DNA from 4 places in the Microbacterium sp. NFH-22A-Y genome. Region 3 is predicted to be linked to each of the others. Evidence: predicted binding sites of a transcription regulator. Region 3 holds the regulator's gene; each other region holds the start of a gene.
The links. The regulator LexA, encoded in region 3, represses DNA repair genes until DNA is damaged. The targets are predictions, from matches to a motif close to TCGAACANNTGTTCGA.

Region 1: a site for LexA is predicted at 3,845-3,860, ahead of L0965_RS04230 (HNH endonuclease signature motif containing protein). Genes of this name have one in related genera too.
Region 2: a site for LexA is predicted at 3,198-3,213, ahead of L0965_RS08735 (HNH endonuclease signature motif containing protein). Genes of this name have one in related genera too.
Region 4: a site for LexA is predicted at 3,326-3,341, ahead of L0965_RS00810 (HNH endonuclease signature motif containing protein). Genes of this name have one in related genera too.

What each region holds. Positions count from the first base shown of each region.
Region 1 covers NZ_JACBGF010000001.1:882,194-888,070, forward strand. The annotation lists gene modA (molybdate ABC transporter substrate-binding protein) at 1-309, shown strand, start outside; gene L0965_RS04220 (ABC transporter permease) at 326-1,144, shown strand; gene L0965_RS04225 (sulfate/molybdate ABC transporter ATP-binding protein) at 1,147-2,244, shown strand; gene L0965_RS04230 (HNH endonuclease signature motif containing protein) at 2,264-3,784, opposite strand; gene moaA (GTP 3',8-cyclase MoaA) at 3,921-5,015, shown strand; gene cydC (thiol reductant ABC exporter subunit CydC) at 5,037-5,877, opposite strand, start outside.
Region 2 covers NZ_JACBGF010000002.1:610,813-616,689, forward strand. The annotation lists gene L0965_RS08725 (hypothetical protein) at 1-192, opposite strand, end outside; gene L0965_RS08730 (polysaccharide biosynthesis tyrosine autokinase) at 196-1,713, opposite strand; gene L0965_RS08735 (HNH endonuclease signature motif containing protein) at 1,855-3,186, opposite strand; gene L0965_RS08740 (low molecular weight phosphatase family protein) at 3,443-4,048, opposite strand; gene L0965_RS16745 (CPBP family intramembrane glutamic endopeptidase) at 4,117-4,995, shown strand; gene L0965_RS08750 (sugar transferase) at 5,298-5,877, shown strand, end outside.
Region 3 covers NZ_JACBGF010000004.1:90,485-96,361, reverse strand. The annotation lists gene hisH (imidazole glycerol phosphate synthase subunit HisH) at 23-691, opposite strand; gene hisB (imidazoleglycerol-phosphate dehydratase HisB) at 688-1,299, opposite strand; gene L0965_RS15150 (histidinol-phosphate transaminase) at 1,354-2,460, opposite strand; gene L0965_RS15145 (LysM peptidoglycan-binding domain-containing protein) at 2,518-2,940, opposite strand; gene lexA (transcriptional repressor LexA) at 3,217-3,882, shown strand; gene L0965_RS15135 (hypothetical protein) at 3,885-4,901, shown strand; gene L0965_RS15130 (TIM-barrel domain-containing protein) at 4,911-5,877, opposite strand, start outside.
Region 4 covers NZ_JACBGF010000001.1:171,848-177,724, reverse strand. The annotation lists gene L0965_RS00825 (YidH family protein) at 1-304, shown strand, start outside; gene L0965_RS00820 (DUF202 domain-containing protein) at 311-661, shown strand; gene L0965_RS00815 (formylglycine-generating enzyme family protein) at 658-1,641, shown strand; gene L0965_RS00810 (HNH endonuclease signature motif containing protein) at 1,745-3,265, opposite strand; gene L0965_RS00805 (MarC family protein) at 3,373-3,999, opposite strand; gene L0965_RS00800 (dihydrolipoamide acetyltransferase family protein) at 4,031-5,359, opposite strand; gene L0965_RS00795 (alpha-ketoacid dehydrogenase subunit beta) at 5,387-5,877, opposite strand, start outside.

The sequences.
Region 1 (5,877 bases), on a different contig from region 3:
GCCACTCTGCTAGCCGACGCGGGCGTCACCGCGTCCGTCGACAGCTACGAGCAGAACGTGACGGCGGTGCTGACCAAGGTCGCCAGCGGCGAGGCGGATGCCGGCCTCGTCTACGTCACCGACGCGAAGACCACGACCGACGTCCAGACCGTGACGACCGCGGGGGCCGACGCCGTCGTCAACACGTATCCGATCGTCGCCCTCGCCGGCGCCGCGAACCCGGCGGCGGCCGAGGCGTTCGTCGCCTTCGTACTGTCCGACGAGGGCCGCGCGGTGCTCGCCGGGCTCGGCTTCGGACAGCCGCGATGATCGCCGGGCAGCCGCGATGATCGCCGGGCAGCGCGCATCGCGCGGGTTCGTGCCGCAGGTGCTGCTCGTGCCGGCCGTTGTCGGGGTCGCCTTCCTCGTGCTTCCGCTGACCGCGCTCGTCGGTCGCGTCGATCCGTCCACGCTGTGGGCGGACGTCACCTCGCCTGCCGCCGTGTCGGCGCTCGGCCTCTCGCTCGGAACGGGTGCCGTGGCGACGGCGGCGTGCGTCGTGCTGGGCGTGCCGCTCGCGCTCGTGATCGCCCGGTCGGGGCCGCGGCTGGCGGGTGTGCTGCGCGCGGTCGTGACGGTTCCGCTCGTGCTCCCGCCGATGGTCGGCGGCGTCGCGCTGCTGTTCCTCCTCGGCCGCAACGGCTGGCTGGGACAGCTGCTCGCGGGGGCGGGGCTGCGCATCCCGTTCACGACGACCGCGGTCGTGATCGCGCAGACGTTCGTCGCGCTCCCATTCCTCGTGCTGGCGCTCGAGGGAGCCCTGCGCGCGACCGGCGTGGGCTACGAGCATGCCGCGGCGGCGCTGGGGGCGGGACGGTGGCGGATCCTCTGGCGGATCACGCTGCCTTTGGCCGCGCCCGGCCTGCTCGCCGGGGTCGTGCTGTGCTTCGCGCGGGCCATCGGAGAGTTCGGGGCCACGGCGCTGTTCGCGGGCAACGCGCCGGGCGTGACGCAGACGATGCCGCTCGCGATCTACACCGCCTTCAACGGGGCGGGTGTCTCGCAGGGCACCGCCGTCGCCCTGTCGTTGCTGCTGCTGGTGACGGCGGTGGGCGTGCTGCTTCTCGTCCGTGCCTGGCGGCCGATGCCGGGGGCGGGGCGGTGACCGTGGCCGCGCTCGACGCGCACGTCGTCGTGCGCCGCGACGCGTTCGTGCTGGATGTCGCGATCTCCGCGGCCGCGGGGGAGATCGTCGCCGTCATGGGACCGAGCGGCGCGGGCAAGTCGACGCTGCTGGATGTCGTGTCGGGACTGATGCGCGCGAGCGCCGGGGAGGTGCGTGTCGGAGGTGAGGTCGTCTCGTCGCCCGCGGTGCAGGTGGCGCCGCAGCGGCGGGGTGTCGTGCTGCTCGGCCAGGATCCGCGCCTGTTCCCGCATCTGTCCGCGCGCGACAACGTCGCGTTCGGGCTGCGCGTCTCCGACGATGCCGGGAGGGCGGCTGCCCGGGTCGCGCGCCGCGCGCAGGCGCAGCGCTGGCTCGAGAACGTCGGGCTTCCGGGTGTCGGCCACCGCCGGCCCGCGGAGCTCTCCGGCGGCCAGCAGCAGCGGGTGGCCCTCGCCCGCGCCCTCGCGACCGCGCCGCGGCTGCTCCTGCTCGACGAGCCCTTCACCGCGCTCGACCCGGTGACGGTCGCCGATATCCGCCGTGTGCTCGCCGCGCATCTGCGCGCTTCCGGCACGACGACGCTGTTCGTGACGCATGACGTCGTGGATGCCGTCACCCTCGCCGACCGCCTCGTCGTGATCGAGGACGGCCGGGTGTCGCAGCAGGGACCCGCCCGCGAGGTGCTCACGACGCCCGCGACGGACTTCGTCGCGGCGCTCGGCGGGGTCAACCGCGTGCCGGGTCGGGTGCAGGCGGGGGTGTGGACGGCCGGTGCGGTGCGCCTTCCCGCGCCCGGCCTCTCCGACGGCGACGCCGTGGCGCTGATCCTGACCGGCGCGGTCCGGGTGCGGTCCGCGCGGGGGGCTGGGGAGAGGGATTCGGCTGACGCGGAGGCCGTGGGCGCCTCGGCATCCGGCATCCGCTGGAGCGCCAGGGTGGTGCGGATCGAGGCGACCGCCGCGGGTGTCCGCCTGCACACCCGCGAGCCCGCCGTCGTCTGCGAGCTCGCGATCGCCGAGTTCGCCGCCGCGGACGTCGCCGAGGGTGACGAGGTGCGCCTGTCGATCGTCGCGACCGACGTGCGGGTCGCTGCCCGGTGACGCTGCCCGTGCGTGGTGCTCAGAACGGTGGTGGGTCCTCGGTGTGCGGCACGAATCGGACGCGGCTGGGTGGGTGGTCTTCGTAGTGGCGTCCGGTGGGTGAGGTCCATTGGAGGGTTCCGTGGCCGAGGTGTCGGACCTGCCAGGCGGTGTGGTGTTTGACGGTGTGGTGGCGGCGGCACAGGTGGGCGAGGTTGTCGGGGGCGGTGGGGCCGCCTTCTGCGGCTGCGGTGGTGTGGTCGCGGTCGCACCGGTGCGCGGGGCGGGTGCAGCCGGGGGTGCGGCAGCGTTCATCCCGTGCGGCGAGGAAGCGGCGCAGCTCGGCACTGGGTCGGTACCGGTCGACGGCGACGGGGATGCCGGTGGTCGGGTCGGTGAACACCCGATCCCACCCGGGGGCCAGGGCGGCCAGGCGTCGGGCAAGCCCCGGGTCGATGGGCCCGTACCCGGTGAGGAGGGCCGGGCCTCCGTCGGGGTCACCGGCGAGGGTGAGGGCGGGGATCGTCACCTGGATCTGCGCCGTCACCGTCTCGATACCGGCCCCGGTGGCTCGGGTGGAGGCAGTGGCGGTCAGGAGCAGGTCGGTGAGGATGTCCGCACGCACCTGCGCCAACGTACGGGAGTCCTTCACTGCAGTGGTGGTGGTCGTGGTCGTGGCCGTGGGCGTGGGCGTGGTCGTGCAGGTCACGTCGGTGGCGCGAGCGGGGCCGGTGATGAGCGTCTCGCCACACGGGCCGCCACTCGTGCCCCGGGCGACGCGCGTGTTCACATCGGTGTCGATACCGCCGAAGGCATCTGCGTCGGTGGCATCCGCGGCGCCGTCGATGTCCTCGTCGGGCTGGTCGAGGATCGCCCGGCCCCGGGCGGTCAGGGTGTCGTGGATCGCGTGTGCGAGCGGTGCGGGAAGATCCGCGATCAGCCGAGCCATCCCGTCCTCCAAGGGGAACAACCGGACGGAGCGTTCGTCATACGCGCGCTGCGCGGCCTCGGTGAAGGCGGCCGGGTCGATGGTCGCGGCGATCGCCTTCGCCGCCGCGCTCATCCGCGCAGGCGACTCCGAACGGGCCGCCTCCAGGGCGAGGGTCTCGTACCGTGACCGGTCCTCCTCGGCCGTCAACATCGTGCCGGTGCGGCTGATCGCCCACGCATGAGCGGCATCGATCTCCCCGCCCGCCCACACCTCAAACGTCCGCGGGAACAGGGTCGTCAGCAGGTATGCCTCCGACATCCGGCGTTGCACACCCCGATCCGACACCCGGAGCGCCATCGCGAGCTCCAACGCGACTTCCCGCAACGGCAGATCCGCATCCGACGACCGCACCGACCCACCCCGCTGCTGCGCCTCCTGCCTCAGCAACGCCGTCCGCTCCGCGACCAGTCCCACGGCATCGGCCAGAAACCGCGCCTCCGCGGCCTGCGCGGCAGCGGCCCGACGCCGCGCATCCACGACACCGGTCACCACGGCATCCAACCCGGGCCAGATCGCATCACCCTCACGGGTCCTCGTCTGCGCGTGCATCATCACCCCTGACCCGGCCACGACCGGAGGACAGGACCCGCAACAGAAGGTGGGCACGCGCGGGGTTTCTTCCCTCCATAATAGAACAAAGCTTCGAAGAGCGCAAGAGAACATTCCCCTCGGCCCGCGCCGTCCATCGGGCGGGTAGCCTCGGAGCATGGTCGCCGTCCCGCTCACGCTGCGCGCAACGACGCACGCCGCGCGACAGGACGGCGCCGTTTCCGCGCCCCGGTCGACGTCGCCGGCAGCGCCCGGCGCCCCGCTCGTCGACCGCTTCGGCCGGGTGCACCGTGACCTGCGCATCTCACTCACCGACCGCTGCTCGCTCCGCTGCACCTACTGCATGCCCGAGCAGGGCAACGAGTGGCTCGCGCGCACCAGCATCCTCTCCACCGACGAGATCGTCCGCGTGGCCGCGGTGGCCGCGGCATCCGGGATCACGACGTTCCGCCTCACCGGTGGCGAGCCGCTCCTGCGCGCCGACATCGTCGACGTCGTGCGGCGCCTTGCGGCGATCGAGGGTCCGAGCGGCCCCGTCGAGATCGCCCTGACGACCAACGGCATCCGGCTGGGGGAGGTGCTGCCCGACCTCGTCGCGGCGGGACTGCAGCGGCTCAACATCTCGATCGACACGCTCGACCGCGAGCGGTTCCGCGAGCTCACCCGGCGGGACCGGCTGGACGAGGTGCGCGCGGGGATCGCCGCCGCCGCGGCCTCGGGTCTGCGGCCGCTCAAGCTCAACGCCGTCGCCATGCGCGGCGTGAACGAGGACGAGCTCGCCGACCTGGTCGCCTTCGCGCTCGACCACGGCGCCGAGATGCGCTTCATCGAGCAGATGCCCTTGGATGCCGGGCACACGTGGGACCGCTCGCAGATGGTCACCCGCGACGAGATCCTCGCCGCTCTCGCCGCCCGGTGGACCCTCGATCCGATCCCCGGGCGGGGCGGAGCGCCCGCGGAGCGCTTCCTCCTCGACGGCGGTCCCGCGACGGTCGGCGTCATCGCCTCGGTCACGGCCCCCTTCTGCGGCGCGTGCGACCGGCTGCGGCTGACCGCCGACGGGCAGCTGCGCAACTGCCTGTTCTCGAACGACGAGTACGACCTGCTGCCCGTGCTGCGCGCGGCCGGCTCCGACGACGCCGCGATCGACGCCGTGCTGCACGACTGCGTCGCGGGCAAGCTCCCCGGCCACGCGATCGACGATCCGTCGTTCCTGCAGCCGCATCGCGGGATGAACGCGATCGGCGGCTGAGCCGCATCCGGCGCGCCCGGGTCAGGCCTCGATGCGACCTCCGGCGAGGCGCACCGTGCGGTCGACGAGTCCGGCCGGCACCTCGACGTGCGAGATCAGCACGACGGCCCGATCGGGATCGACGGCCGACAGCAGGTCGGTGAGCAGCGCATCCGAGGCGTCGACGTCGACACCGGCGGTGGGCTCGTCGAGCACCAGGACGGGGAAGCCGTGCAGCAGCGCCCGCGCCAGGGCGATGCGCTGGGCCTGCCCTCCCGACACGAGCGCGCCGCGCTCCCCGACGCGCGCGTCCAGTCCGCCGCGCTCGTGCAGCCAGTCGCCCAGACCGACCCGCTCCAGCACGGCCTCCAGCTCGGCATCCGTCGCGGTGTCGTGGGCGAAGAGAAGGTTCTGCCGGATGTCCTCGTCGAAGAGCATCGGCTGCTGTTCGCACAGTCCGACCGTCTCCCGTACGTCGTCCGGATCGAGATCGGCGACGTCGACGCCGCCGATCGTGTAGCGCCCGCGCACGGTGTCGAGGAAGCGGACCAGCACGTGCGCCACGGTCGTCTTGCCCGCGCCGCTGGAGCCCACCACGAGCACGCGCTCGCCCGGGGCGATCGACAGGTCGAGGTCGTGCAGCGCGTCCTCCCGCGCCGCCGGCCAGCGCGCCGACACGCCGTGGAGCACGATGCCGTCGCCCAGATCGGGGCCCGTGCCGACCGCCGGGACGGTGGCGACCGGGATGCCGGCCGGCACCGTGTCGGGCACCGCCTCGGCGATGCGTGCGGCCGCCGCGCGCACCTGACGCCAGGCGGATGCCGCCGCGGGAACGGCGGTGAAGACCTCGAACACGGCCATCGGCACGAGCACGACGACCGCG
Region 2 (5,877 bases), on a different contig from region 3:
GGCCGTCGGTGTCCGCTGGACGTAGGTGAAGGTCGGCGCCGGGCCGGCGGTCGTCTCGGGCTCGGCGGGACCACGCCCCTGACGGAGCGCGGCGATGCTCAGGGCGGCGACCGCGACAGCGAGCACGGTGAGCCCGATCGCGATGACGGTGACACCGCCCCGCGTCGCGGTGAAGCGGCGCTGGCGGGGCACGTGTCAGCTCTCCCTGTCGGCCTCGCGCGCCTCGCGGCGGGAGTCGAACCCGAGCTCGTACAGCGTCGGCGCTGCGGGGACGGTGGCCAGCGGCGTCGACCGTCCGCGGCGCTTCTCCGCCTTGCGGCCGGCCTTGTCGCTCTTCGCGGGGGCCTCGCGGTATCCGTATCCGTAGCCGTATCCGTACCCGTAGGCGGAGTAATAGGAGTCGGGACCGCGTGTGGGCACCATCGACATGACGAACCCGGCGAGCTTGGCGCCCACCGTGTTGAGCGCTTCGGTCGCCCCGGTGAGCTGGTGGCGGGTGGTCTTGCCGGCGGAGACGATCAGCAGCGCGCCGCTCGTGGCGCGCGCGAGGATCGCGGCATCCGTCACGGGGAGCAGGGGCGGCGCGTCGCACAGGACGACGTCGAAGTCCTGCTCGAGCATGTCGAGGAGCATGCTCATCTGGTGCGAGCCGAGCAGCTCGCTCGGGTTCGGCGGCACTTTGCCGGCGGGGAGCACATAGAGGCTGCGGCCACCCCACGGGAGCATGACCTCGCTGACCTTCGCGCGTCCGATGAGAACGTCGGTGAGGCCCGCTCCGCCCTCCAGGCCGAGGTACTCGGCGACCTTGGGCTTGCGGAGGTCGGTGTCGAGCAGAGCGACGCGCTTTCCGGCGTCGGCCAGGGCGATGGCGAGGTTGATCGTCGTGGTCGACTTGCCCTCGCTCGGGATGGAGCTGGTGATTACGAAACTCGACCGACCGCCCATGTCGAGGAACTGCAGGTTGGTGCGCAGTGCCCGGAACGACTCGGCTCGCGGGCTGAGGGGGTCGGCGTGCACGATGAGCGGGCGTTCCTTCGCCTTCGCGTCGTACGCGATCGCGCCGATGCCGGGGGCGCCGGTGATCTGCTCGGCGTCGCGCGGCGTGCGCACGCGGTTGTCGAGCGTCGTGCGCAGGACGGCGACACCGATGCCGAGCGCGAGACCGACGAGCGTGCCGAGGGCGAGATTCAGCGGGACGTTGGGGCTCGACGGCTTCAGCGCCGGCTGGGCGTCGCTGACGCGGCTCAGACGGATCGCGCTGGCGCCGTTGCTTCCCTCCGGCTCCAGTTGCGGCACCGCGGACGCGAGGCTGGCGGCGACGGCGTTGGCGATGCGCGCCGCCTCGACCGGATCGGGCTTGGAGACGGTGATCGTGATCAGCGTCGAGTTGAGGGCGGCGGTCGCCTTGACGTCCCGCGCCAAGCTCTCGGCGGTCGTCGCGAGCCCCAGGTCCGCGATCACGGGGTTCAGGACGACGGGAGTGGTCGTCAGGCCGACATACGTGTTGATGCGCGCCTGGGCGAACGAAGAGCCCTGCTGCAGCTCGGCCACCGTGCTCCCGGCCTGCGTCGACACGAACACGGTGCTCGCCGAGTCGTAGATCGGCGTGCGCGTGAGAGAGTACCCCGCGGCAGCCCCGAGCCCGAGGAGGGTCAGGACAACGACCACGAGCCAGTTCTTGCGGAGGATGCGGATGTAGTCGCTGAGCTCCATGGTGCCTCTCGAAGATGCGCTGCCGGCCAAGAGGGGGTGGAGGCCGGACGATCGGACTCAGTCTGCCATAGGCCATGTTTCGTGCCGGTGTCCAGGTGGCAACAGCACGATGCCGCGCGGGTGGGTCGTTCGCACCCGGACTCACCCCCGCAGTGCATACCGCGCGTTCCCGCCGAGCCGTGGCGTGCGGTCCGCATCGATCCAGGGCGGCGGCACGAACCAGACGCCGGCCGCCGTGCCGCGGCCGTCGATGCGGATCTCCCAACCGTCGTCGTGCACGCGATGGTGGCATCCGGTGCACAGCAGCACGCCGTTGTCGATGTCGGTCGGTCCGGTATCTCGATCCCACCAGGAGAGGTGATGACCGTGCGTCCACGGCGGGGGCGCCCCGCAGAAGGCGCAGCCGCCGTCCCGTTCGGCGAGAGCCAGCTTCTGCGCCGAGGAGAACAGTCGCCGCGCGCGTCCCCAATCGAGGATCTCGCTGTCGCCGCCGAGCACGCACGGAATGACCTGCAGATCCGCCGCCAGCCGCCGCACCTCGGCCGCGGGCAGCGCGGCATCGAACCCGTCGATGCTCGCCAATCCTCGCCCCGACTCGAGCTCGTCGAGGGTCATCCGCACCACGACGGTCGTCGTCGCCGCAGTCGGCACCCGATCGCATCCGAGAGCGTGCGCGCACAGCTCGTGGAGAGCGTCGGCGCGCATCTGTGGCAACGTGCGCTCGTCTCGCGCCGCGTCATCGCGATGCTCGTTCTGCTGGAGAACCCGCGTCACCATCGCATCGAGCGCGGTCTTGATGGGCGCACCGCTGGCCACGTCGAACACACCGGTCAGATGCAGCATCCCGTCGCGCTCCTGGACGCGCAAGGCACGCTGCGACCGGTGCTCCTCGTGTGCGGCGGCGATGCCGTCGGGATCGAGTTGCGCCTCGGCCCGCGCGAGCAGCCGCGACAGCTCGTCGGCGCGGAGCCCCGGTGCCCGTTCGCACAAGTCCTGCTCGGCCGCGTCTCGACGGTCTGGGTCGACCCGCAGTGCCAGCCGATCGAGCAGCCCGATGATCGCGGATGCCGCCGTCATACCCAGCGTGCCCGCCGCGACCGCCGCCGCCACATGCGGATGCGCCGCCGGCCGCTCGTCGCCGCCGAACGTCGCCCGCGACGGCGTGGCCTCGCCGACCTGCACCAGCCTGATCGCCTCGCCGACGCTCGTGCCGGTGGTCGCCTGGATCAGCGCGACCGGAGACCGGAAGCCTTGCCGCTTCGCGAGGGAGTCGCCGCCCAGCTGCGGTCGCGACTGCCGGGCGATCTCCGCGGCGACGGGAGCGAACGCGGCATCCACCTGTCGCATGAGCTGACCGAAGATGCGGTTCACCTCGATGAGCTCGCCCGGTGAGAGCGCCTCCGGAGCCCGGCCACCACCGGCGGCCGTCAGCGCGTCGAGCGCTGCGGCGATGCCATCGAGTCGGTTCTCCATGCCTTCGACATTAGAACATAGATACGACACTGGAGTGAGTTATCCACAGGCGTTTCGACTCGCTGCGCTCGCTCAACGACCGGATGGGTGGGGTGGGCGTTTCGACTCGCTGCGCTCGCTCAACGACCGGATGGGGGTGGGTGGTTCGACTCGCTGCGCTCGCTCAACGACCGGGGGTGGGTGGGTGTTTCGACTTGCTGCGCTCGCTCAACGACCGGATGGGTGGGGGTGGGGTGGTTCGACTTGCTGCGCTCGCTCAACGACCGGTCAGCGCGATCCGCACCACGCGCTCGACGGCGGCGAGTCCGGGCTCGAGCTCCGCCGCGGAGCGTTCGTACGTCGCCGCGGAGCGCCCGTACGGGTCGACGACGTCGTCCTCATCGGGGGATGCCGGGGGCAGAGTGATCCCGCGACGGCCGGCGATCAGGGCGAGCGCCGCCGCGAACCGCTCCCGCGGACCGGCCGCATCGCCCGCGCCGGCCGCGGCCGTCCGCAGCTCCTCGTCGGTGACGTCGCCCGCGAGCCGCGCGAACTCCCGTGCGGTGAAGGCGCTGCGCGTGCGCGACGGATCGAGTTCGACGATCTCGCGGCGGTGGTCGCGCGCCATCGCCAGCACGAGATCGGCGCCGTGCACGTGAGCCGGCGTGAGGTAGCGGGCGCCGTGCGCCGCGGTGAGCGCGGGGCCGACGCCGCGGGCGGCGGCGAGATCGGCGGCCTCCGGTGTCATCGGCATCCCCTCGCGTGCGCGTGTGCCCGCGCTGGTGACGGACACGTCCAGGTCGGCGAGGCGGAGCGCCAGCAGCTGCGCGGCCAGAGGGGAGCGGCAGATGTTGCCGGTGCACACGGTGAGGATCTCGAGCACGGTGACTTCCGGTGTCGGGAGGAGCGGGGGGAGTGTGTGGCTCGCTGCGCGACCGGTAGTTTGGCCACGTGCCCGATCAGCTTAGCGACCCCGCTTCGCCTTACCCCCGGCCGAGGGGGGAGTCCGGCGCGCCGGAACATCCCGCTCCCGCCGACGCGTCCCGGCCGTCGAGCGAGCGCAGCGAAGCGGAACGGGCCACGCCCGCGTCGACCCCGGATGCCGCCCATCGGCCGCGCCGGCGCCGCAAGCGCACCGACTGGCGCGAGGGCGGCCGTGCCGTGCGGCGGTGGGACCTGACGGTGCTGTCGGCGGCGCTGATCGGCGTCGGGATCGGGGTGGTCGGCGGAGGGGCGGTCAGTCGCATCGCGGCGCCGTGGGCACCGCTCGCGTCGACCGTCGTGCTGTGGGCGGGACTCGGTGCTGCGATCGCCTTCGCCTTCCTGCGCGGCCGGCCTGCCGGGCTCCTGCGCTTCCGGCCGACCGATCTGCTGTGGGGCCTCGGGCTGGGGATCGCACTGCGCATGATGCAGGGATGGGTGAGCGGCGCGGATGCCGCGTCCTTCCCCTCCGCCGTGAGCCTCGACGGATCACTGCCGTCCGGATGGTGGCTCACCGACGCCCTCCCCGCGGGGGTGATCGCGCCCGTGGTGGAGGAGTTCTTCTTCCGGACGGTCGTGCTCGTGGCGGTCTACCAGCTGCTGCGACGCGGCGTGGGTGGTGTCGCCGCCGGAATGACGGCGCTGCTGGTGTCGGCGGGCGGTTTCGTGCTGCTGCATGCGACCGCCGGCGTCTTGACGCTGAGCGACGGCATCCAACTCTTCGCCGTCGGTGCCACGTGCGCGCTCGTCGTGCTCCTGACGGGCCGTATCTGGGCTGCGGTGCTCACCCACGTGGTCTACAACGTGACGTACCTCGCCCTCGTCGTCGTCGGTACCGCTCTCATCTGAGTCACCTGAGTCACCAAGTTTTCACCAAAAGGATGATGAGCCGGCCTCCCTTGGCCCCTACGCTCAGGTGTCACCGGGAGTAACCGAGCTGGCAGGCGTCACACGCCTGACACATTCGGCTGATAATCTCCCGAGAGCCGGGGGGCCCAGGACCAGAGGAACAGAAGGAGGGCGCCGAAGTGTCGACCGGTATTCAGGTCGATGCGACGACGGAGTCGCCTCACGACTCGACAGCACCCCGCACGGACAGCGGTCTCATCACCTCTGTCCCGACCGGTGCGTCGGCTCAGGCCACCAGCACCATGCGTCCCGCTGCCCCACCTTTCAACGACTGGCGTCGTCGCTTCCAGCGCCGACTCGTCGTCAGCGACTTCCTCGTCCTCACCTGGGTCGTCTTCGGTACCCAGATCGCGTGGTTCGGCTTCGGCAACGCGCAGCTGGCGATCCGCGACGACTCCCGCATCACGGATGTCTCCTACTGGGGATTCTCGGTGCTCCTCATCGTCGTGTGGATGGGCGCCCTCTCGTGGAGCGATTCGCGCAGCATCCGCGTCCTCGGCTCGGGATCGAACGAGTACCTTCGAGTCGTCGATGCGAGCGTGCGGCTCTTCGGCGTGATCGCCATCATCGCGTTCCTGGCCAAGGTCGATGTCGCGCGCGGCTTCCTCGTCCTGAGCCTTCCCATCGGCGTCGTCGTCCTCCTCTGGATGCGGTGGCTGTGGCGCCAGTGGCTCATCATGAAGCGGCGCAACGGGGACTTCTCGGCGCGGGTGCTGCTCGTGGGCTCGGAGGCGTCCGTCGCACAGATCGCTCGGGAGTTGCTGCGCACACCCAGCGCCGGCTACCACGTCGTCGGAGCCTGCACCCCGTCCGGCAAGATCG
Region 3 (5,877 bases):
CGGTGACACACAAGCAGAGAGACTACCGGGCCGACGGCAACGCCGAGATCCAGTTGCCGAGCAGACGGATGCCGGCTTCGCCGCTCTTCTCGGGGTGGAACTGGGTCGCCGACAGCGGACCGTTCTCGACCGCCGCGAGGAACGGCGAGCCGTAGTCGCACCAGGTGAGCGCCGGCTCACGGAACGGCCGCGTGACCTCCAGCGTCCAGTGCTGCGCCGCATAGGAGTGCACGAAGTAGAACCGCTCGTGCTCGATGCCGCGGAACAGCGTCGTCCCCTCCCCCGCGCGCACCGTGTTCCATCCCATGTGCGGCAGCACCGGGGCGTCGAGTTCGGTGACCGCGCCCGGCCACTCGCCGAGCCCCTCGGTCTCCTCGCCGCGCTCCACCCCGTGCTCGAACAGCACCTGCATGCCGACGCAGATCCCCAGCACGGGCAGGCCGCCGGCGAGGCGCCGCTCGATGATCTCGTCGCCGCGGGTCGCGCGCAGCGCGTCCATCACGGCACGGAAGGCGCCGACTCCGGGCACCACGAGGCCCGCGGCATCCTGGATCAGCCCGCGATCCGCCGTCAGCCGCGCGTCCGCCCCGGCGGCGACGAGCGCCTTGACGGCGGAATGGACGTTGCCGGATCCGTAGTCCAGCACCGCGACCAGCGGTCGCGTGCCGACCTGCGCGTCGCCGTCCGTCACAGGGCTCCCTTCGTACTGGGGATGCCGTGCACGAGCGGATCCTGCGCCTTCGCCTGGCGGAACGCCCGGGCGAACGCCTTGTACTCCGCCTCGGCGATGTGGTGGGGGTCCCGCCCGCCGAGGACCGTCACGTGCACTGTGAGCCCGGCGTTGAAGGCCAGCGCCTCGAAGGTGTGGCGCACGAGCGAGCCGGTGAAGTGGCCGCCGATGAGGTGGTGCTCGAAGCCGACGGGCTCCCCCGTGTGCACGAGGTAGGGCCGTCCGCTGATGTCCACGACGGCCTGCGCGAGCGCCTCGTCGAGCGGCACGAGCGCGTCGCCGTAGCGCGAGATGCCGCTCTTGTCGCCCAGCGCCTGCCGGATCGCCTGGCCGAGCACGATCGCCGTGTCCTCGACGGTGTGGTGGGCGTCGATGTGGGTGTCGCCGGAGGCGCGCACGGTCAGATCGGTGAGCGAGTGCTTCGCGAACGCGGTGAGCAGGTGATCGAAGAACGGGACCGTCGTGTCGATGCGGCTCTGCCCCGACCCGTCGAGATCGAGCTCGAGCTCGATCGTGGACTCGCTCGTCGCGCGCCGGAGGGAGGCGATGCGGGGGGCAGAAGTACTCATGCGCCGAGTCTACCGAGCGCCCGCGCGACCGCTTCCGCGTGTTACCGGCGCGTGCTACCGCGCGGTGGCTCCACCCGGGCCCAGCGAGGCGAGCGCGTCGAGGAACGCGGTCGACTCCTCCTCGGTGCCGGCCGTCACCCGCAGGCTGTGCGGGATGCCGACGTCGCGGATGAGGACGCCCCGGTCGTAGAGGGCCTGCCACGTGGCGGCCGGGTCCTCCACGCCCGCGAAGAGGACGAAGTTCGTCCAGCTCTCGAACGGGCGGTAGCCGAGCGCGTCGAGGGTCGCCGAGATGCGGTCGCGCTGACCGACGATGTCGTCGACCATCGCGAGCATCGCGGGCGCGTGCCGCAGCGCCGCGGTCGCGGCGGCCTGGGTGAGCGCGCTGAGGTGGTACGGGAGGCGCACCAGGCGCAGGGCGTCGATCACGGCGGGGTCGGCGGCGAGATAGCCGACACGGGCACCCGCGAACGCGAAGGCCTTGCTCATGGTGCGCGACACCACCAGACGCGGACGATCGGGCAGGAGCGTGAGCGCCGAGCGCGAATCGCGCGGCGCGAACTCCTGGTACGCCTCGTCGACGATCACGATGCCGGGCGCCGCGTCGTACACCGCCTCGATGACGTCGAGGCCGAGCGGGGTGCCGGTCGGGTTGTTCGGCGCGCAGAGGAAGACGATGTCCGGCTGGGCGCGCTCGATCTGGGCGGCGGCGTCCTCCGGGGCGAGGGTGTAGTCGACGCCCCGGGTGCCGTGCGCGTAGGTCGCCCCCGTCGCCCGCGTCAGCAGCGGGTACATCGAGTAGGTGGGAGCGAAGCCGAAGGCGGTGCGTCCCGGACCTCCGAAGGCCTGCAGCAGGTGCTGGAGGACCTCGTTCGACCCGTTGGCGGCCCAGATCTGAGCCGCCGACAGGCCGTGACCCAGATACTCCGCGAATCCCTCGCGCAGAGCCGTGAACTCCCGGTCGGGGTACCGGTTCACCTCGCGCAGCGCGCGCGCGACGCTGTCGAGGATGTCGTCGGCGACGTCCTCCGGCACCGGGTGGGTGTTCTCGTTGACGTTCAGCGCCACCGGCAGCGGCGCCTGGGGCGCCCCGTAGGGTGTCAGCCCGCGCAGATCGTCGCGGAGGGGAAGGTCATCGAGTCGGACGCTCACCCTGAACATCGTAGACGGCGCACTGCACGGCGCGGCGCCCCGAGAGGGCTCCCGGCGCCGGGAGCATCAGCGCCCGGCGCTGTACTCCGCCGGGATCGCGACGCTCTGGCCGATGTCGAGGCTTCCCGACGGCAGCGCGTTCAGCCGCATGATCGCGTCGACCACGTCGCGCGGATCGGCATCGGGCGCGACGGCGTGCGCGATCGACCAGAGCGTGTCACCGGGCTGCACCGTGACGTGGGCGAAGGAGACCCCGGAGCCGTTCTCGTTCGAGGCGAGCGCGCCACCACCGGACAGGATCGCGATGCTGAGGGCGATCACCGCGGGCACGGAGGCGAGCAGCGCGAGGACCCGCCGACCCCGTGCCGTGAGACGCAGTCGCGTCGGGGCGTTCGTCGTGCGGGCGTTCGTCGCGCGGACAGTCGTCATCGGGGTCGCCGCGACGAGACGGCCGCGGGGCGAGGCGCCGAGGATGTCGATCGTGGTCATGGGTTCCTCCTCAGGACGGGTGTCTCCGGGTGTCGAGAGATTCGCATCCGATCCTCGGCCGGGAGGGCCGGATGCGAATCTCTCTTCCGAATGTATCTTCGATGGTGTTCGGGTGTCAAGCACATGGTTCTCGCAGATGAATCGAAGGCGACACGCGGGCGCGTGCCGGTCGAGGCTGCGAAAACCGGATACGGTTTCGACAAGACGACCCCATCACCTACCTCCGACATTCGAAGGCCACGCCTTCGGGGGGACGCGATCGAAGGAGCGCGCGACATGGCCGAGAAGCCTCAGACACGCAGGCGGAAGAGCCTCAGCGACAAGCAGCTGAAGATCCTCGAGGTGATCCAGACCTCCATCGCCCGCCACGGCTACCCGCCGAGCATGCGCGAGATCGGCGATGCCGTCGGACTGAAGTCGCTGTCGAGCGTGACCCATCAGCTCAACCAGCTGGAGCTCAGCGGCTACCTGCGCCGCGACGCGGGCAAGACCCGCGCGATGGAGGTGCTCATCGACCTGCCCGGCGCGGCCGCGGAGAACCCCGCCGACCTCGCGCCCGCCCTCGGCGATGCCGCCCTCGTGCCGCTCGTGGGCCGCATCGCCGCCGGCGTGCCGATCACCGCCGATCAGCAGGTCGAGGAGATCTTCCCGCTGCCGCGACAGCTCGTGGGCAAGGGCGACCTGTTCATGCTCAAGGTCAGCGGCGAGTCGATGATCGACGCCGCCATCTGCGACGGCGACTGGGTCGTGGTGCGCTCGCAGCCGACGGCGGACAACGGCGAGATCGTGGCGGCGATGCTCGACGGCGAGGCCACCGTCAAAACCTTCCGCCAGCGCGACGGCCACACGTGGCTGCTCCCCCGCAACTCCGCGTTCGAACCGATCCTCGGCGACGACGCCGTGGTGCTCGGCCGCGTCGTCGCGGTTCTGCGCGCCGTCTGAGGATGGCCACCGCGCGCGGGGTGGCGTCGACGGCGGTGATCGTCGTCGCGGCGGTCCTGCTGCCCCTGTCGATCGTCAGCGGATGGGCGCGGACGCAGCTCGTGGACGAGGACGCGTTCACGGCCACCCTCGCGCCGCTGTCGCAGGCCGTCGAGGTCCAGGACGCCGTGATCGCGGCATCGACGACGGCGATCGATGAGCGGCTCGACACGGCGGCGCTGACCGGCACGGTCATCGACGGCCTGATCGACCTCGGCATGGGCGACCGCGCGGCGCAGGCGCTGCGGCGCCTGGAAGGCCCGGCGGCGACGGCGCTGCAGCAGCTCGTGCACGTCGCCGTGGCCGACGCCGTGCGCTCGGACGCGTTCAGCACCGTCTGGGAGCAGGTCGTCCGCCGCTCCCATCGGGCGCTGACCGTCGCGGCGACCTCCGACGGCGGCGGCGTCGTCGTGCAGACGGCCGACGGCCTCGGCATCCAGATCGGCGCGATCGTCGCGGCCGTCGAAGAGCGCCTCGTCGCGCAGGGCGCTCCGCTGGCTCCGTTCATCCCCGAAGTCGACCACGTCGTGATCATCGGTTCGGGTGACACCCTTTCGGCGATCCGGACGGGCTACGCCTTCGGCGTCGCTCTCGGCGGGTGGATGCCGGTGGTCACGGCCGTGCTGTTCATCGGCGGGGTCGTGCTCGCGCGACGCCGCGCCGCCGCTCTCGCCCGGGCGGGCATCGCCGCGGGGATCGGGTCGGCGATCCTGCTGATCGCCGCGGGGGTCGGCCGCCCGTGGGTGGCGTCCTCCGCGACGCAGGCGGACTTCTCCTCCGCCGCGGCGCTCGCGATCTACGACCGGCTCCTCGCCGGCGCCGTGGGCACGGCCGTGGTGGTGCTCATCGTGGCCCTCGTCCTCGTCGGAGCGGGCTGGCTCGCCGGCGCCTCGCAGCGCGCCGTGGCGCTGCGCCGCCGCGTGGCCCACCGGTGGGCTCACCGCACGGACGAGGCAGCCGCCGACGAGCCCACCGCGTGAGAGACGGCCTCAGTCCTCGTCGCGGTGCGGCTCCCGCTCCGGTGCGAGGACCGGCGCCAAGGCGACCCACGCCTCGGCGCGGACGAACACCGGGACGGCGTCCCGCGCCGACACGTCGACGGTGACCACGCGTCCGCCGGTCAGCGCCGCGCCGGTGCGCGCCTCGACCCACGATCCGGACGGCAGGTACACCGGCCACTCCCGCGCCCCGGGCTCGAGCACGGGGGCGACGAGCAGGTCGCTGCCCAGCATCCACTGCAGCGGATGCCGCCACACGGCCGCATCGGTCGGGTGGTCGAAGTACAGGGGGCGCATCATCGGCACCGACGAGGAGACGGCGCGCGCCGCCGCCTCGGCGAGGTACGGCACGAGGCGCTCGCGCAGCCGGACGAGCGCGCGCACCTCGGGGATCACCGCCTCGTCGCCCGTCCGCTCGGCGATGTTCCACGGCGTGCGGTCGTTGGAGGGCAGCCGGTGGTGGTTGAACTCGGAGTGGTACTGCATGATCGGCACGAACACGCTCGCCGCCATCGCCCGCACGTACAGTTCCGCGTCGGGGATGGGACCGGAAAAGCCCGCGATGTCCCAGCCCCAGTAGACGATCCCGCAGGATGCCGCGGAGAGCCCCGCGAACATCGACCAGCGGAACGCCTCCCACGTGGAGTTCTCGTCTCCCGCCCAGTACGCCCCGTGCGCGGGTGAGCCGGTGAAGCCGGCGCGACTGAAGGTGACGGGAGCCTTGCCCGCCGACTCCAGCAGCCGACCGTACGCGGCGGCGTACGCCACGGGGAAGCGGTTGTTGGCGACGTCGCCGGACGAGCCGTCGAGGTAGACGAGATCCTCGCCCCACGCGTGCTCGCCGCCGTCGGTCTTGAAGCCGTCGATGCCGACCTCCTCCACGAGGTAGCGGCGCTTCTCGGTCCACCACGCGGCGGCACGCTCGTCGGTGAGGTCGGGCATGAGCGAGAGCGGGAAC
Region 4 (5,877 bases), on a different contig from region 3:
GTTCACCCTCGCGAACGAGCGGACGTTCCTCGCCTGGATCCGCACGTCGCTCGCTCTCATCGCGGGCGGGGTGGCACTGGAAGCGCTCGGGCTTCCGCTGCATCCCGTTCTGCGCCTGACGGCCTCCCTCATCCTCCTCGCCGCCGGAGCCGCGCTGCCGCTGCTGGCGTGGGTGGGCTGGGGCCGGGCCGAGAGGGCGATGCGGCAGCAGACGCCCCTGCCCGTACCCGTCGTCGCCCTCCCCCTCGCGGTGGTCCTCGCCGTGGTGACCGTGCTGATCGTGCTCGGGCTCCTCATCGCCTGAATCGCCATGACCGAGATCTTCGACCCTGGGCTCCAGCCGGAGCGGACGCTGCTGGCGTGGCGGCGCACCCTCCTCACGATCGGCGGAGCGGGGCTCATCGCGCTGCGGCTGCTGCCGTCCGCGCTCGGCCCCTGGGCGCTGCCGGTCCCGCTCGCGATCATCGCCACCGCCGTCGCCCTCCACCTCCTGAGCGAACGACGGTTCCGGCACACGTATCGCGAGCTGACCGCCAATCGCGTCGTGCCCACGGTCGGGATGCTGACGCTCGTCCTGGCCGGGCTCGTCGCCGGCGGTGGCGTCACCGCGATCGTCGCCGTCCTCGTCCTGGCCGCACAGCACACACCGGGGGCACCATGACGACGGGACAGGACGGCGGGTCGTGCGGGCCGAACTGCTCGTGCGGAGGACCGCGACGCGACGCGTTCGTCGCGCTCGGCCCGGTGCGCCGCGCGGACGACGGTTCGGCGAGGGCCGCCGCCCACGACATCGAACAGATCCACGTGCCGGCGGGAGCGTTCCTGATGGGCGACTCGTCGGGCGATGCGAACGTCGGCGACGGCGAGATCCCGGTGCATGCCGTCGAGCTCGCCGCGTTCGACATCGACGCGACCACCGTGACCAATGCGTCCTTCGCGGCCTTCGTGGAGGCGACCGGATACGTCACCGACGCGGAGGCGTTCGGCTTCTCCGCCGTGTTCCACCTCGCGGTCGCCGCCCCCGCGGAGGACGTTCTGGGCAGGGCGCCGGGAACGCCCTGGTGGATCGGCGTGCGCGGGGCCGACTGGCGGCATCCCGGAGGGCGCGCGTCGACGGTCGACGATCTGCCCGACCACCCGGTCGTCCACGTGAGCTTCAACGACGCGATCGCCTACTGCGACTGGGCCGGACGCGCGCTGCCCACCGAGGCGCAGTGGGAGTGCGCCGCTCGCGGCGGGCGGGAGTCCGAGAAGTACCCCTGGGGGGAGCGCGAACCCGGGACCGACGGTTGGCCCGTGAACATCTGGCAGGGCGAGTTCCCCCGCGTGAACACGATGGACGACGGCTATCTCACGACCGCCCCGGTGCGCTCGTTCGCCCCCAACGGCTACGGCCTGTGGCAGCCCGTGGGCAACGTCTGGGAGTGGTGCGCAGACTGGTTCGACCCCGACTACTACGCGCGCTCTCCGCGGGTCGACCCGCGGGGGCCTGCGACCGGCACCTCCCGCGTCCTGCGCGGCGGGAGCTATCTGTGCCACGTCTCGTACTGCAACCGCTACCGGAACTCGGCGCGCTCGCAGAACACGCCGGACTCGTCGATGGGCAACGCGGGCTTTCGCACGGTCTCGCGTCCGCGCTGACGCCGGACGGAGAGTCGGGATGCGCGGTGACGCCGCCGTCCGCCGGCGCGCCCGCGTGCGTGATGTCAATCGCGGTCGTGCACATCGGGAAGGCCCTCGCCGCTCAGAAGGGGGGCGGGTCGTTCGGTCTGGCGGTGGTGGGGACGAATCTGACGAGGCTGGGTGGGCGGTCTTCGTAGTGTCGTCCGGTGGGTGAGGTCCATTGGAGGGTGCCGTGGCCGAGGTGTCGGACCCGCCAGGCGGTGTGGTGCTTGACGGTGTGGTGGCGGCGGCAGAGGTGGGCGAGGTTGTCAGGTGCTGTGGGGCCGCCGTCTGCGGCTGCGGTGGTGTGGTCGCGGTCGCACCGGTGGGCGGGGCGGGTGCAGCCGGGGGTGCGGCAGCGTTCATCCCGTGCAGCCAGGTAGCGGCGGATTTCCGCGCTGGGTCGGTACCGGTCGACGGCGATGGGGATGCCTGTGGTCGGGTCGGTGAACACCCGATCCCAGCCGGGGGCGAGCCCGGCGAGGCGGCGGGCGGTCGTCGGGTCGATGGGCCCGTACCCGGTGAGCAGGGGCGGGCCGCTGTTCGGGTCGCCGGCGAGGGTCAGGGCGGGGACCGTCACCTGGATCTGCGCCGTCACCGCTTCCACTCCGGCACCGGTGGCTCGGGTGGAGGCAGTGGCGGTCAGGAGCAGGTCGGTGAGGATGTCCGCACGCACCTGCGCCAGCGTACGGGTGTCCTTCACGGCGGTCGTGGCCGTGCGCGTGGTCGTGCAGGTCGCGTCGGTGGGGCGGGCGGGGCCCGTGATGAGCGTCTCGCCACACGGGCCGCCACTCGTGCCCCGCGCGACGCGCGTGTTCACATCGGTGTCGACATCGGTGTCGACATCGGCGAAGGCATCCGCGTCGGTGACATCCGCCTCACCGTCGCTGTCCTCGTCGGTCTGATCGAGGATCGCCCGGCCCCGGGCGGTCAGGGTGTCGTGGATGGCGTGGGCGAGCGGGGCGGGAAGATCCGCGATCAGCCGGGCCATCCCATCCTCCAAGGCGAACAAGCGCACGGATCTCTCGTCGTACGCGCGCTGCGCGGCCTCGGTGAAGGCGGCTGGGTCGATGGTCGCGGCGATCGCCTTCGCCGCCGCGCTCATCCGCGCTGGCGACTCCGACCGGGCCGCCTCCAGGGCGAGGGTCTCGTACCGCGCCCGGTCCGCTTCAGAGGTAAGAAGCGTGCCCGTGCGGCTGATCGCCCACGCATGACCCGCATCGATCTCCCCGCCCGCCCACACCTCAAACGTCCGCGGGAACAGGGTCGTCAGCAGGTACGCCTCCGACATCCGCCGTTGCACACCCCGATCCGACACCCGCAACGCCATCGCGAGCTCCAACGCGACCTCCCGCAACGGCAGATCCGCGTCCGACGACTTCACCGACCGCCCCTGTTGCTGCGCCTCCTGCCTCAGCACCGCGGCACGTTCCGCGACCACATCCACTGCCGCGGCCAGCAACTGCGCCTCCGCGGCCTGCGCCCGAGCCACACACCGCCGCGCATCCACGACACCGGCCACCACGGCATCCAACCCGGGCCAGGTCGTATCACCCTCACGTGTACTCGACAGCGCGTGCATCATCACCCCTGACCCGGCCACAACCGGAGGACAGGACCCGCAACAGAAGGTGGGCACGCGCGGGGTTTCTTCACCCCACTATAGAACAAACATTCGAAACACGCAAGAGCGACATCGAAACGGTCCGCTCACGCGAGGCCCGGAAGCGCCGCCGCGAGACCGTGCACGAGGATCTCCACGCCGATCGCGAGGATGAGGAAGCCCATCACGCGCGTGATGGCGCCGACGCCCGTCGCACCGAGCTTCTCGGTGAGGGGCGTCCCGTAGCGCAGCAGCACCGCGATCGCGGCGGCGATGACGAGCACGGCCGCGACGATCGCGACGCGGTCCAGGATGCCGGGATTGCGCGCCGCGAGACCGACGACGACGCCGATCGCGCCCGGGCCGGCGATGAGCGGCAGCGCCATGGGCGAGAAGCTGATGTCCGTCTTCGTCGCGGCGTGCTCCTTCTCGGCATCCGAGGCCCCCGCCCCCAGAGCGCGCGGCACGACCATGCCGAACCCGGCGTGCATCACGACCAGGCCGCCCGCGATCTGCAGCGCCCCGAGCGAGATGCCGAAGAACTCGAGGATCAGCGTGCCGAGAAGGGCGAAGACGGTCAGGATCACCGCGACGTACACACCCGTGAGCCACGACTGCCGGCGGCGGTCCGCCTCGTCGAGATGCGCCGCCAGCCCCGCGTAGGCGGCGACCGCGCCGATCGGGTTGGTGATCGGGACGAGCGCCGCGAGCGCGGCGACGAAGACGCTCAGCATGCCTTCATTGTGGTGCAGCCGGCCCGCTCGATCAGTCCAGCAGCAGCGCGGGCTCCTCGAGGATCGACGCGACATCGGCGATGAACCGGCTCATGCCGTCGCCGTCGATGACGCGGTGATCGAACGAGCCCGAGACCGTCGTCACGAACCGCGGACGCACCTCGCCGTCGACGACCCACGGCTTCTGGCGGATCGTGCCCATCGCGACGATGCCGGACTCCCCCGGGTTGATGATCGGGGTCCCGGCATCCATCCCGAACACACCGATGTTCGTGATCGTGATCGTGCCGCCCTGCTGGTCGGCCGGGGTCGTCTTGCCCTCACGAGCGGTCAGCGTCAGCTTCTCGAGCGCCTTCGCGAGCTCGCGGAGGTTGAGGTCCTGCGCGTCCTTGATGTTCGGCACGAGCAGGCCGCGGGGCGTCGCGGCGGCGATGCCGAGGTTGACGTAGTTGCGCACGCGGATCTCGGCGGAGCCGTCCTCCTTGTCGATCCACGCGGCGCCGATCAGGGGCGTGCGCCGGACCGCCCAGATCACGGCGCGCGCCATGATCAGCAGCGGCGACACCTTGATGTCGGCGAAGTCGGGCGAGGCCTTCAGCCGCTTGACGAGCTCCATCGTGCGGGTCGCGTCGACATCGGTCCACACCGAGACGTGGGGCGCCGTGTAGGCGGAGCGCACCATGCCGGATGCCGTGGCCTTGCGCACGCCCTTGACCGGGATCGCCTCCTCACGCTCGCCCACGGGCGGAGCGGCGGGCGCCGGCGCGGAGACCGGGATCGTCTGCTCGCGCTCGGCGGGAGCGACCGGCGTCGCGATGTTGCGGAAGACGCTCGCCTGCTCCGCGTGGCGCACGACGTCGTCGCGGGTGACCTCCCCGGCGGGACCGGTCGGGGTGACCTCCGACAGCGTGACCCCGAGGTCGCGCGCGAGCTTTCGCACCGGCGGCTTGGCGACCACGCCGACCGACGCCCGCACCGTCTCGCCCCGCTCGGCGGGGCGCTTACGGCGGGAGGTGGCCCCGGCGCCCGTGCCGTAGCCGACGAGCACCGCACCGCCGTCGTCGTCGGATGCCGCGGCCTGCTCGGCCGGGGCGGGAGCGGATGCCGCGGCATCCCCCGCGTCGCCGGCGATGGTGATGATCGCCGCGCCGACCGTGACGGTCTGCCCCTCGGGCGCGAGCAGCTCGCCCACGGTGCCGGAGAACGGCGAGGGCAGCTCGACGAGCGACTTCGCGGTCTCGATCTCGACCAGCACGTCGTTGACCTCGACGGCGTCACCGGGCGCGACGCGCCACTGCACGATCTCGGCCTCGGTGAGTCCTTCACCGACGTCCGGCAGGTGGAAGATCTGCTCGCTCATGTCGTGGTTCTCCTTCGCGGCGGACGTTCAGTAGGCGAGGGCGCGGTCCACGGCCTCGAGGATGCGGTCGGCATCCGGGAGGTACGTGCCCTCGAGCTTGGCGGGCGGGAACGGCACGTCGAAGCCCGACACGCGCAGCACGGGCGCCTCGAGCGCGAAGAACGCGCGCTCCATGACGGTCGCCGCGACCTCAGAGCCGACCGAGGTGAATCCCGGTGCCTCCTGCGCGTAGACCATGCGGCCCGTGCGGCGCACCGAGTCGAGGATGGGGCCGTAGTCGATCGGCGACAGCGAGCGCAGGTCGATCACCTCGCACGACGTGCCCTCGCTCTCGGCGAGCGCGGCGGCCTGCAGGAGCGTCGTCACCATCGCGCCGTGGCCGACGAGCGTGACGTCGGTGCCGCGGCGCACGAGGCGCGAGGCGTGCAACGGCAGCGGCCGCTCGTCGACGTCGACGTCGCCCTTCATCCAGTACTTCGCCTTGGGCTCGAGGAAGATCACCGGGTCGGGGGAGCGCA